Regions from separate parts of the Burkholderia sp. AU30198 genome, predicted to be linked through region 2. Evidence: predicted binding sites of a transcription regulator. Region 2 holds the regulator's gene; the other holds the start of a gene.
The links. Region 2 encodes HrcA, which represses chaperone genes, less so after heat shock. Its sites were predicted from a motif close to TTAGCACTCNNNNNNNNNGAGTGCTAA; they were not measured.

Region 1 (5,661 bases), on a different contig from region 2:
AGGCCGCATCGATGCGACGATACGCCGCCAAAGCGCGCGTCCAGTCGATGCGAATCGCCGGCGCGCCAGGTTGCATGATGCGCGAGAACCCCGCGTTGCCATTTCGGCTGGGCGCGGAGTATCGGTGCGCCCAGCGTCGGCCCGAAGTCGATATGCAGCGGCGTTTCGCCGTGCAATGCGCGCAATGTGTCGTGTTCCTGAGCGTAGCCGGCGGACATGAGCCGGTTGGCGCGCGTCCCGGGATCGTCCGGAAACAACCACGCTGCCGCGTCGCGAACGGCGGCAGGCTGTCGCGAATGGAGCAGCGCGACGGCACGTGCATGCGCTGCCTTGCTGCCGGAAGGGACGTCGGCAAGCCGGCCGCGCCATCGTTCGACCGTCGCCGGATCGAGCATCCGCCACACGTTGTCCTCGAGGTACACGCTCGGCGACTGCTTCGTGGTGGAAACGTCAAGGAGCATGTCCCAGTGACCGGAAAACATCTGCGGTGTCTGGGTTGCCACGCTCGACAACACGCTCGCAAGCCGTTCGTTCCAAGCGCCGTTGCGGATGTCTTGCCACGCTTCGGTGGCGACCTTCGCGAAAGCCGTGTCGTCCATCAGATCGAGCGCGGCGTCGAGGAACGTCGCGTGCGGGAACACGCGATCGAACGATGCGATCACGAGGTCGGCGAGTGCCGCCGGGTCGTCGTGCCGCAGCGCCAGCATCTGCGACATCGGATCGTTGTCGGTCCAGCCGAGGCGTTCGTAGTCGTCGAGAATGGTTTGTATGGTCGGCATGGTGGGGCGTGGTGGCGGTTCGAAACGTGAGTGCCTGCGTGTGCGGAAACGCAGCGGATCAGCGTCCGGCGAGCATCCGCCCGCCGACCCCCATCAGCAGCAGGCCGGCCGTCGTATCGAGCACGGCCTTGCGACGAACCAGCAGCGCGCGCACCGACGGGTGCGACGCGAGCAGCGCCATCGTGCAGTACCACGCGGCCGAGATTGCCACCGACAGCGCGACGACCGCGAGATCGAGCCAGGCCGGCGCATGGGCCGGCACCATCAGCGCGAAGATGCTCCCGTAGAACGCGACCGATTTCGGATTCGTCATGCTGACGACATAGCCCTTCCTCGCGGCGTGCCAGTCGGACGCGGCGGCCGGCGCGGCAACGGGCAACGGCTTGCGCGCGGTCACGATCATTTTCAGGCCGAGCCAGATCAGGTACGCGGCGCCCGCCAGCCGCAGCGCCGTGTGCACCCATGCGACATGCGTGACGAGCAGGCTCAGCCCGGCGATCGCGATCGCCGCCCAGGTGCCGGACGCGGCGGCCAGGCCCAGGCCCGTCATCACGCCGGCGCGGCGCGACGCGACCGCGGTCGACGTGACGATCACGAAGTTCGGGCCGGGGCTGGCGACGCTCAGCAAGAGGACGCCGGCAAGCGGCAGCAAGGTGTTGACGGTGGTCGACATGGCGTGGAAGGCAGCGCGACGGGACGGGCGTTCATCTTACCCGAGCGCGCTGGCGGGCCGGCACGCCGCTCTTTTTCGCCAATCGAACGCAAAAAAGCGCGTGACGACTTTCATCGCCACGCGCAGTGGGAGTCTGCAAGGTCGCGCGCGTGCCGGCGAACCGGCACACGCGCCACACCGTCAGAAATCGAACCCGGGCCCGCCCGCACCCGGGCCGCCAGGTGCCGCCGCCGGCGCCGCATCCTTCGGCGCTTCGAACACGGTCGCATCTGTCGTCAGCAGCAGCCCCGCGACCGACGCCGCGTTCTGCAGTGCCGTGCGCGTGACCTTGGTCGGATCGAGCACGCCCGATTCGACGAGGTCGCCGTATTCGCCGGTCTGCGCGTTGTACCCGAAGTTGCCCGAGCCTTCGGCCACCTTCGCGACGACCACACTCGCTTCCTCGCCCGCGTTCGTGACGATCTGGCGCAGCGGTTCCTCGAGTGCGCGCAGCACGATCTTGATGCCCGCGTTCTGGTCGGCATTCGCGCCCTGCAGTTCGCGGATCGCCTGCCGCACGCGGATCAGCGCGACGCCGCCGCCCGGCACGATGCCTTCCTCGACGGCCGCGCGCGTGGCGTGCAGCGCGTCGTCGACGCGATCCTTCTTCTCCTTCACCTCGATCTCGGTCGCGCCGCCGACCTTGATCACCGCCACACCGCCCGCGAGCTTCGCGACGCGTTCCTGCAGCTTTTCACGGTCGTAGTCCGACGTGGCTTCTTCGATCTGCACGCGAATCTGCTTCACGCGCGCTTCGATGTTCTTCGCATCGCCCGCGCCGTCGATCACGGTCGTGTTTTCCTTGCCGACCTCGATGCGCTTCGCCTGGCCGAGTTCGGCGAGCGTTGCCTTTTCGAGCGTCAGGCCCGTTTCCTCGGCGATCACCTGCCCGCCGGTGAGGATCGCGATGTCCTCGAGGAGTGCCTTGCGGCGGTCGCCGAAGCCCGGCGCCTTCACGGCCACCGTCTTCAGGATCCCGCGGATGTTGTTCACGACCAGCGTCGCGAGCGCTTCTCCTTCGACATCTTCCGCGATGATCAGCAGCGGCCGGCCCGACTTCGCGACCTGTTCGAGCACCGGCAGCAGGTCGCGGATGTTCGAGATCTTCTTGTCGTGCAGCAGGATGTACGGGCTTTCGATCTCGGCGATCTGCTTCTCGGGATTGTTGATGAAGTACGGCGACAGGTAGCCGCGATCGAACTGCAGCCCCTCGACGACATCGAGTTCATCCGCGAGCGACTTGCCGTCCTCGACGGTGATCACGCCTTCCTTGCCCACGCGGTCGATCGCTTCCGCGATGCGCTGGCCGATCGATTCCTCGCCGTTCGCGGAGATCGTCGCGACCTGCGCGATTTCCTTGCTCGTGGTGGTCGGTCGGCTGATCTTCTTCAGCTCGTCGACGGCCGCGGCGACGGCCTTGTCGATGCCGCGCTTCAGGTCGAGCGGATTGAGCCCGGCCGCGACGTATTTCTGGCCTTCACGGACGATCGCCTGCGCGAGCACGGTGGCCGTCGTGGTGCCGTCGCCGGCCGCATCGCTGGTGCGCGACGCGACTTCCTTCACGAGCTGTGCGCCGATGTTCTGCAGCTTGTCCGCGAGTTCGATTTCTTTCGCGACCGACACGCCGTCCTTCGTGACGATGGGTGCGCCGAAGCTGCGTTCGAGCACGACGTTGCGGCCCTTCGGCCCGAGCGTGACCTTCACCGCGTTCGCAAGAATGTTCACGCCTTCGGTCAGCTTCGACCGTGCGACGTCGCTGAAAATGATTTCCTTCGCTGCCATGATTGCGCTCCGTTATTGATTGACGACCGCGACGATGTCTTCCTCGCGCAGTACGAGAAACTCGTTGCCGTCCACCTTGACGGCCTGGCCCGCGTACTTGCCGAACAGCACGCGCTCGCCGACCTGCAGGTCGGGCACGATGCGCTGGCCGTCCGCATCCTTGCGGCCGGGGCCGACGGCGATCACTTCACCCTGGTCGGGCTTTTCCGCGGCGCTGTCGGGGATTACGATGCCCGACGCGGTGGTGGTTTCCTGGTCGAGTCGCTTCACGATCACGCGGTCGTGCAAGGGGCGTAGGCTCATTGGTTCGTCCTGTGCTGGTCTGTCGAAATTGGCTGGCACTCTTTTGCAGAGAGTGCTGACGAGTATAAAAATGCGCGGCGGCGCGATCCAATAACGGATTCGGAAATGCATTCGCGCCGTCGTGCAAAGCGCGCAGTGCCGGCTATTGCGACACGGCCTGCTGCGCGGTGGGCGTGCAGATCGGGTGGATTGTCTCGCCGGCGAGCACGCGCTTCACGAACGGAATCGAATCGGCGAGCGACGCGTTCACGGTGCCGTTGTGCTCACGGCCCGCATACAGGTGCGCCTCGACGGTCGTGCCGGCCGCGCATGCGTCCTTCGCGAGCGCGAGTTCGAGCGGCGCGAGCCCGTCGTCCGCGCCCGCACCGATGAAGACGGGCGTGGCGATCTTCAGCGTCGGGTATTTGAGGTACTCATCCCACCATGTCTTCAGCCGCGCATCGCCGCCGGGCTTCACGGTGTTTGCGTGCGTGAGGTGCGCGAGCGCCGTGTCGTCCTCGAGCGACGCGAGGCAACTGATACGCGCCTGTTCGAGGATCGGCAACGCCTGCTCGGTCAGCACCTCGTCCGCGCGCAGCGACGGGTCGATCTGCTGCGCGGAGAGCACCGAGTAGAACTGATACGCGAGCGTCGGATCGACGCGCTCGGGATCGCGCCGGTAGGCGCTCTCGAACTTCGGCAGCGACGCGAGCGTGGCCGGCGATGCGTTGTAGATCGTGCCGGTGGCAACGGTCGCGCGGATCGCGAGTTCGGGCGCATAGACGGGCGCGTAGCCGGCCGCCGCGAACACGGCCGAGCCGCCTTGCGACTGACCGACGAGCACGACTTCGTTCGCGAGGCCCGGTACGCCGCCGAGCACCGCGCGCACGCTGTCGAGCAACGTGTAGCTGTTCGAGCGGTTGTTGAGCTGCGGATTCGGGCCGGGCGTGCCGAGCCCCTGATAGTCGGTCGCGACGACCGCGAACCCTTGTTGAAGCCATGCGTTCAGGTAGCGCACGTCGCGATACGAGCGGCCGAACCACGAAGGCGCGCAGATGTCGGCCATCCCGAACGTGCCGTGCGCCCACGCGACGATCGGCCAGCCGCCCGCCGGCGGCGTGCCGCGCGGCACGAACAGCGCACCCGACACGGCGATCGGCGTGCGGCCGCCGACACCGTCGGTCGACGCATACAGGATGCGCAACTGGCGCCCGGCGCTCGCGAGCCCGAGCGTCGCCGGAAGCGGCTCGGTGCGCAGCAGCGCGCCAGGCGTCGCCGGAATGTCGCGGTCCCACGTGTAGAACGCGGACACGCGGCCGTCGCCCTGCAGCGGGTCGGGCGCAGGAACGTGGCCGGGTGAAGCCGCGTGCGAGAGGAGAGACGCAACGGCGAGCGCCGAAGCCAGCAGCGTGCGCGCGGTGTAGCCGCGCAGGGGGAGAAGCGTCATGGTCGGATGGGTGTCGGTGAAGTCGGATCGGACGCGCCGGACAGTGCGCGGCGCGGGCCGACCACGACGCAAGTTTCGAACCAGTGCACGCGTTGCAGAGGCGGCGCACGGTGTGACCGGCCTCGCGTTGCGCGGCGGCCCGTCCGCGCATGCACCGGCTGCGTTTCGCGCAGCAATCCGGGCCGGCGTGCTGTTGCTCCCGCAACAGAAGCGCACGTGTGGAGCGTGCGGCGCGCGTTGCGCAACGCGCACGCACACCGTGGCGTGGGCTTTCGACGCGTGCCTGCGTGGCTGGCACGATTGCTGCTGATCCGGTGGCCGTGCGTCGCGGTGTTACGGCGTTGCGATGCGAGCCCAACCATCTACCCGATCAAGGAAACCGTCCTCATGTCCGTCACCTCAACCATCGACAGCGGCGAGCTCGTGGCATTCGTCGAGCGCGCCACGCGCGAATTCACGCAGGCCGAGCGCGTGCTGAAGGACACGCGCACGCTGTCCGCGACCAATACGTTCCAGGCGTTCCAGCGCGTGCCGGGCACGGAACTCGTCGTCGCGCTGTCGGCGCCGAGCCCGTGGGCCGCGTCGCAGGAGATCCAGCCCGTCGTCGTGACGTTCGACGGCGACGTGCTGCATGGCGACGCGCGCGCGGGCGGCAACGG
Region 2 (5,661 bases):
GCGACTTCCTCGATCCGGTTGGCGCGGTCGAGCGCAATGACCGTGGATACCGTGCCGCCGCGCGCGTCGGCGCCTTTCGCGACCTGGAAGTGGTGATCGCCGCGCGCGGCGACCTGCGGCAGGTGCGTCACGCATAGCACCTGGCGATCGCGCCCGAGCTGGTGCAGCAGGCGGCCGACCACTTCGGCGACGCCGCCGCCGATCCCCGTATCGACTTCGTCGAAGATCAGTGTCGGCGTCGGGCTGGCCGCGCTGGCGATCACCGCGAGCGCGAGGCTGATCCGCGCGAGCTCGCCGCCCGACGCAACCTTCGCGAGCGGCCGCAGCGGCACGCCGGGGTGCCCGGCGACCCGGAATTCGACCTGTTCGAGCCCGTGCGGGCCGCCATCGGCGAGCGGCACGAGCGCGACTTCGAAGCTTCCGCCCGCCATCGACAGTTCCTGCATGCCGGCCGTGACGGCCGTGCCGAGCGTCCTGGCGGCCTGTGCGCGCGCCTTGGACAGATGCTTGGCGTCGGCGAGATAGGCTTCCCGCGCCTTGGCCTGCACCGCCTCGAGCGCGCCGAGATCGGCCGCCGCATCGAGTGCGGCGAGTTGCGCGCGGCGTGCGGCGTGTTCTTCGTGCAGCGTGTCGGGCGGCAGCCGGAACTTGCGGGCGGTCGAGTGCAGCGCATCGAGGCGGGTTTCGACCTGCGCGAGTCGCTCGGGGTCGAGGTCGACGCGCTGCGCATAGTGCGACAGCGAATAGACGGCTTCCTGCAACTGGATCTCGGCCGGTTCGAGCGACGCGAGCGCATCGCCGAGCGTGGTGTCGTAGTCGGCGAGGCTGCGCAGCTTCGACACGATCGCGCCGAGCTGCGCGAGCATCGCGTCGTCGGACTCGGACAGCGCGTTGAGCGCGCCGCGCACGCCTTCGATCAGGTTCGCCGAATGCGACAGTCGCTTGTGTTCGTTGCTGACTTCGTCCCATTCGCCGGGCTGCGGCGCGAGCTTGTCGAGCTCGGCGAGCTGCCAGGCGAGTTTCTCGCGTTCGAGCTGCAACTCGCGCTCGTGCGCCTTCGCGGCGTCGATCGCCTGCGTCGCGTCGCGCCACACGCGCCATGCGCGCGCGACGTTCGCGGCATCGGCGACGAGCCCCGCGTGGGTATCGAACAGCTCGCGCTGTGCGTCGGGCCGCATCAGCAGCTGGTGCGCATGCTGGCCGTGGATGTCGACGAGCATTTCGCCGAGCTCGCGCAGTTGCGCGAGCGTCGCGCTGGTGCCGTTGATGAACGCGCGCGACCGGCCGCTCACATCGATCACGCGGCGCAGCATCACGGTGTCCTCGGTGTCGAACGCGTGTTCGTCGAGCCAGCGCGCGACGCGATCGTGTGGCGTGAATTCGGCGGTGATGTCGGCGCGGCCGCAGCCGGTGCGCACGACGCTTGCATCGGAACGTTCGCCGAGGGCAAGGGCGAGGGCGTCGATCAGGATCGATTTCCCGGCGCCGGTCTCGCCGGAAAAGACGGAAAAGCCGCTGTCGAATTCGAGATCGAGCGCGGCGACGATGACGAAGTCGCGGATCGAGAGGTGGCGGAGCATGGTGTAGGGCGGAGCGGCGTCAGGACGCCTTGTCGTCTTCGTTCGAGGCGTGTTCGTTCCAGTGCAGCTTCTTGCGCAGCGTCGCGTAGTAGCTGTAGCCGATCGGGTGCAGGAACGGCACCGTGTGCTTCGAGCGGCGCACCTCGATCGTGTCGTTCAGTTCGAGCGCGGTGAACGACTGCATGTCGAAGTTCACGTTGACGTCGCGCCCGCCGACGATCTGGATCGCGATTTTCGAATCGTCGGGCAGCACGATCGGCCGGTTCGACAGCGCGTGCGGCGCGATCGGCACGAGCACGATGCCCGCCAGCTGCGGATGGAGAATCGGGCCGGCCGACGACAACGCGTAGGCGGTCGAGCCGGTCGGGGTGGCGACGATCAGGCCGTCCGAACGCTGGTTGTACATGTACCGGCCGTCGACCGATGCGCGCAGCTCGACCATCCCGGAGAAGCCGCTGCGGTTCACGACGACGTCGTTGAAGGCGATCGCGTGGTAGATCGGTTCGCCGTCGCGCATGATGCGGGCCTCGAGCAGCGCGCGCTCCTCGCGCTCGAACTTGCCCGACAGGATCACCGGGACGAGCGCCTGCATGTCGGCCGCCGCGATATCGGTGATGAAGCCGAGCCGCCCGTGGTTGATCCCGATCAGCGGTGTCTTGTACGGCGCGAGCTGACGGCCGATGCCGAGCATCGTGCCGTCGCCGCCCAGCACGACCGCCACGTCGGCGCGCGCCCCGATTTCGGCCGGGGTCAGCGCCGGGTAGCCGGTGATGCCGATCTCGCGCGCGGTCTCGGCTTCGAAGACGACTTCGAAGCCCCGCTTGGCGACGCAGGCGGCCAGCGTGGTGAGCGGCTCGGCGATGTTCGGCGTGTTGCTCCGGCCGACGAGCGCGACGGTGTTGAACTGATTACCGGTTTTCATGCCGGCATTACACCATAGCTCGTTGACGAAAAGAACCGGCTGTGCGCAGACGGGGCCGGATCGGGCTGGCCCGCGCATCGGTGGCCACGCCACTCGCCGCGGTCGCGCGGTTGCGCTAAAATTTTCCACCATGCTAGATCCTCGCGCACGAACCCTCCTGAAAACCCTGATCGAACGGTATATCGCCGACGGTCAGCCAGTCGGATCGCGCACGTTGTCCCGTTACTCCGGGCTCGAGCTGAGCCCGGCGACGATCCGCAACGTGATGTCCGACCTGGAGGAGCTCGGCCTCGTGTCGAGCCCGCACACGTCGGCCGGCCGCGTGCCGACGCCGCGCGGCTACCGGCTGTTCGTCGACACGATGCTGACGGTCGAGGCGCCGATCGACGCCGAAGCCGTCGCGCGGCAGGTGCAGAACACGCTGCAGGCCGGCGAGCCGCAGCAGCGGGTCGTGGCGGCCGCCGCGAGCGTGCTGTCGAACCTGTCGCAGTTCGCGGGCGTCGTGCTCACACCGCGCCGCAGCCACGTGTTCAAGCAGATCGAGTTCATGCGCCTGTCGGACAAGCGCATCCTGCTGATCATCGTCACGCCCGAGGGCGACGTGCAGAACCGGATGCTCGCGACGCCGCGCGATTACTCGCCGTCGCAGCTGACCGAGGCGTCCAACTACATCAACGCGCATTTCGCCGGGCTGTCGTTCGACGAGGTACGCCGCCGCCTGCGCGACGAGATCGACCAGTTGCGCGGCGACATGACCGCGCTGATGCATCTGGCGGTGACGGCCAGCACCGAGGTGCCCGACACCGAGGACACCGTGCTGATTTCCGGCGAGCGCAACCTGCTCGAGGTGGCGGATCTTTCCTCCGACATGGCTCGGCTGCGCAAGCTGTTCGACGTATTCGACCAAAAAACGGGCCTCCTGCAACTGCTCGACGTGTCGAGCCACGCCCAGGGCGTGCAGATCTTCATCGGCGGTGAATCGACGCTCGTGCCGATCGAGGAAATGAGCGTCGTCACCGCGCCTTACGAGGTGAATGGGCAGATCGTCGGCACGCTCGGCGTGATCGGCCCGACCCGCATGGCGTACAACCGCGTGATACCGATCGTCGACATCACCGCGCGCCTGCTGTCGCTCACGCTGAGCCAGCAGTAGCCGGCCAGCGCCAGCCCGATCCCGCCCCGTCATCGTGCCGCGGCGCCGCGTGTGCCGGTAGTCGGCCGAACAGCCAGCAGAACGACACGGAGCGGCCCGCTATAATTGAGAGCCGTCCGGTCCCGTGCCCCGAGCACGTTCTTGCCCATGCGTTTCGATCTTGAGCCGCCTTCGAGCATCGCGGCTGCCCATCGCATCGGTGTGCTGCTGATCAATCTCGGCACGCCCGACGCCCCTACGCCGCGCGCGGTGCGGCGCTACCTGGCCGAATTCCTGTCGGATCCGCGGGTCGTCGAGATTCCGCAGGCCGTCTGGCAGGTGCTGCTGCGCACGCTGATCCTGCCGCTGCGCGGCCGTGCTTCCGCGAAGAAATACGCGGCGGTCTGGATGCCCGAGGGCTCGCCGCTGCGCGTGTACACGGAGCGCCAGACCGACAGCGTGCGGCATCTGCTCACGTCGAACGGCTATCACGTGATGCTCGACTACGCGATGCGCTACGGCAGCCCGAACATTGCGCACGCGCTCGCGCAGTTCAAGCGCGCGGGCGTCGAGCGCGTGCTGCTGATGCCGATGTATCCGCAATACTCGGCGTCGACCACGGCCACCGCCTTTGACGCCGCGTTCGACGCGCTCGCGCGCATGCGCAACCAGCCGGAAGTACGCACGGTGCGGCATTACGCCGACCATCCGGCCTATATCCACGCGCTGGCCGAGCAGGTACGCCAGTACTGGGCGCAGCACGGCCGGCCCGACTTCGCGGCCGGCGACAAGCTCGTGCTGAGCTTTCACGGCGTGCCGAAGCGCACGCTCGACCTTGGCGACCCCTATCACGACCAGTGCCAGCAAACGGGCGCGCTGCTGATGGCCGCGCTCGGGCTGTCGACGACCGAATGTCGCGTCACGTTCCAGTCGCGCTTCGGCAAGGCCGAATGGCTGCAGCCTTACACCGCGCCGACGCTGCGCGAGTTCGGCGAAGCCGGCGTGCGGCGGGCCGACGTGTTCTGTCCCGGTTTCACGGCCGACTGCCTGGAGACGATCGAGGAGATCGGCATGGAAGTGCGCGACGAATTCCTCGCCGGCGGCGGCAAGGCGTTCCACCGCATTCCGTGCCTGAACGGCGCGCCCGCGTGGATCGGCGCGCTCGGCGAGATCGTCGCCGAGAATCTGCAGGGCTGGCCGGTCAGGGCCGCGCAGCCCGAAACGGTGAGCTGAGATGAAACGACCCCCACGCTCACTTCGTTCACTGCCCCCCGAGGGGGCGGTCAGCCTCCTTGGGGCGGCCCGGCGGAGGCTGCGATGAATTACAAGATTTCGACCGAACCGGGCGCGAAGCTGCGCATCGACAAATGGCTGTGGACGGCCCGGTTCTTCAAGACGCGCTCGCTAGCGACCGATGCGGTCGACAAGGGGCACGTGAAGATCGGCGGCGCGGCGGTCAAGCCGGCGAAGGAAGTGCGCGTGGGCGACGAGGTCGAGATTGCGATCGACGGCATCGTCTGGCACATTGCCGTGCTCGGCGTGTGCGACGTGCGCGGGCCGGCGAGCGTCGCGCAGACGCTTTACGCGGAAACGGAAGCGGGGCGGGCCGCGCGGCTCGCCGAACTGGAGCGGCGCCGCACGTATCGCGAGCCGGCGGCCGAATTGCACGGCCGGCCGACGAAGCGCGACCGGCGCATCATCGACAGATTTTCTGGTGGGAGCTGAACATCTGGTCAAACGTCGCCCGCGCGCCCCCGTATTCGGTCGTGCGGTCGGTGACGGCTCCCGACAGGCAGATGGTGGTGGTGCCGGCAATGAGTACCAGCGCGACCACCGAGATCGCAAAGGTCAGTTTCACGGTACTCCCCTCGAGAAGAAGGGTGAAAACGGCGCCAGGTGGATGTCAGGCGGCGGTCAGCTACGGGTAAACACGCTTTTCCGACGCTTGAGTGGAGTGTAGTGCAGCGGGCCTGTGCCAAGCTAGTACTTGCCAGGTAAGCGTTGTTACAGCCCGTTTCGCCCGATCT

Region 1: LGN19_RS27900 (co-chaperone GroES) is a predicted target of HrcA. The motif match lies at 3,609-3,635, and genes of this name have one in related genera.

Annotation. Positions count from the first base shown of each region.
Region 1 is NZ_JAIZSA010000015.1:8,664-14,324, reverse strand. Features, by position in the region: gene LGN19_RS27915 (hypothetical protein) at 1-779, opposite strand, end outside; gene LGN19_RS27910 (LysE family translocator) at 838-1,452, opposite strand; gene groL (chaperonin GroEL) at 1,633-3,273, opposite strand; gene LGN19_RS27900 (co-chaperone GroES) at 3,286-3,576, opposite strand; gene LGN19_RS27895 (alpha/beta fold hydrolase) at 3,719-5,002, opposite strand; gene LGN19_RS27890 (class II aldolase/adducin family protein) at 5,390-5,661, shown strand, end outside.
Region 2 is NZ_JAIZSA010000013.1:223,968-229,628, forward strand. Features, by position in the region: gene recN (DNA repair protein RecN) at 1-1,580, opposite strand, end outside; gene LGN19_RS26590 (NAD kinase) at 1,600-2,502, opposite strand; gene hrcA (heat-inducible transcriptional repressor HrcA) at 2,633-3,655, shown strand; gene hemH (ferrochelatase) at 3,803-4,867, shown strand; gene LGN19_RS26605 (RNA-binding S4 domain-containing protein) at 4,952-5,359, shown strand; gene LGN19_RS26610 (hypothetical protein) at 5,331-5,492, opposite strand.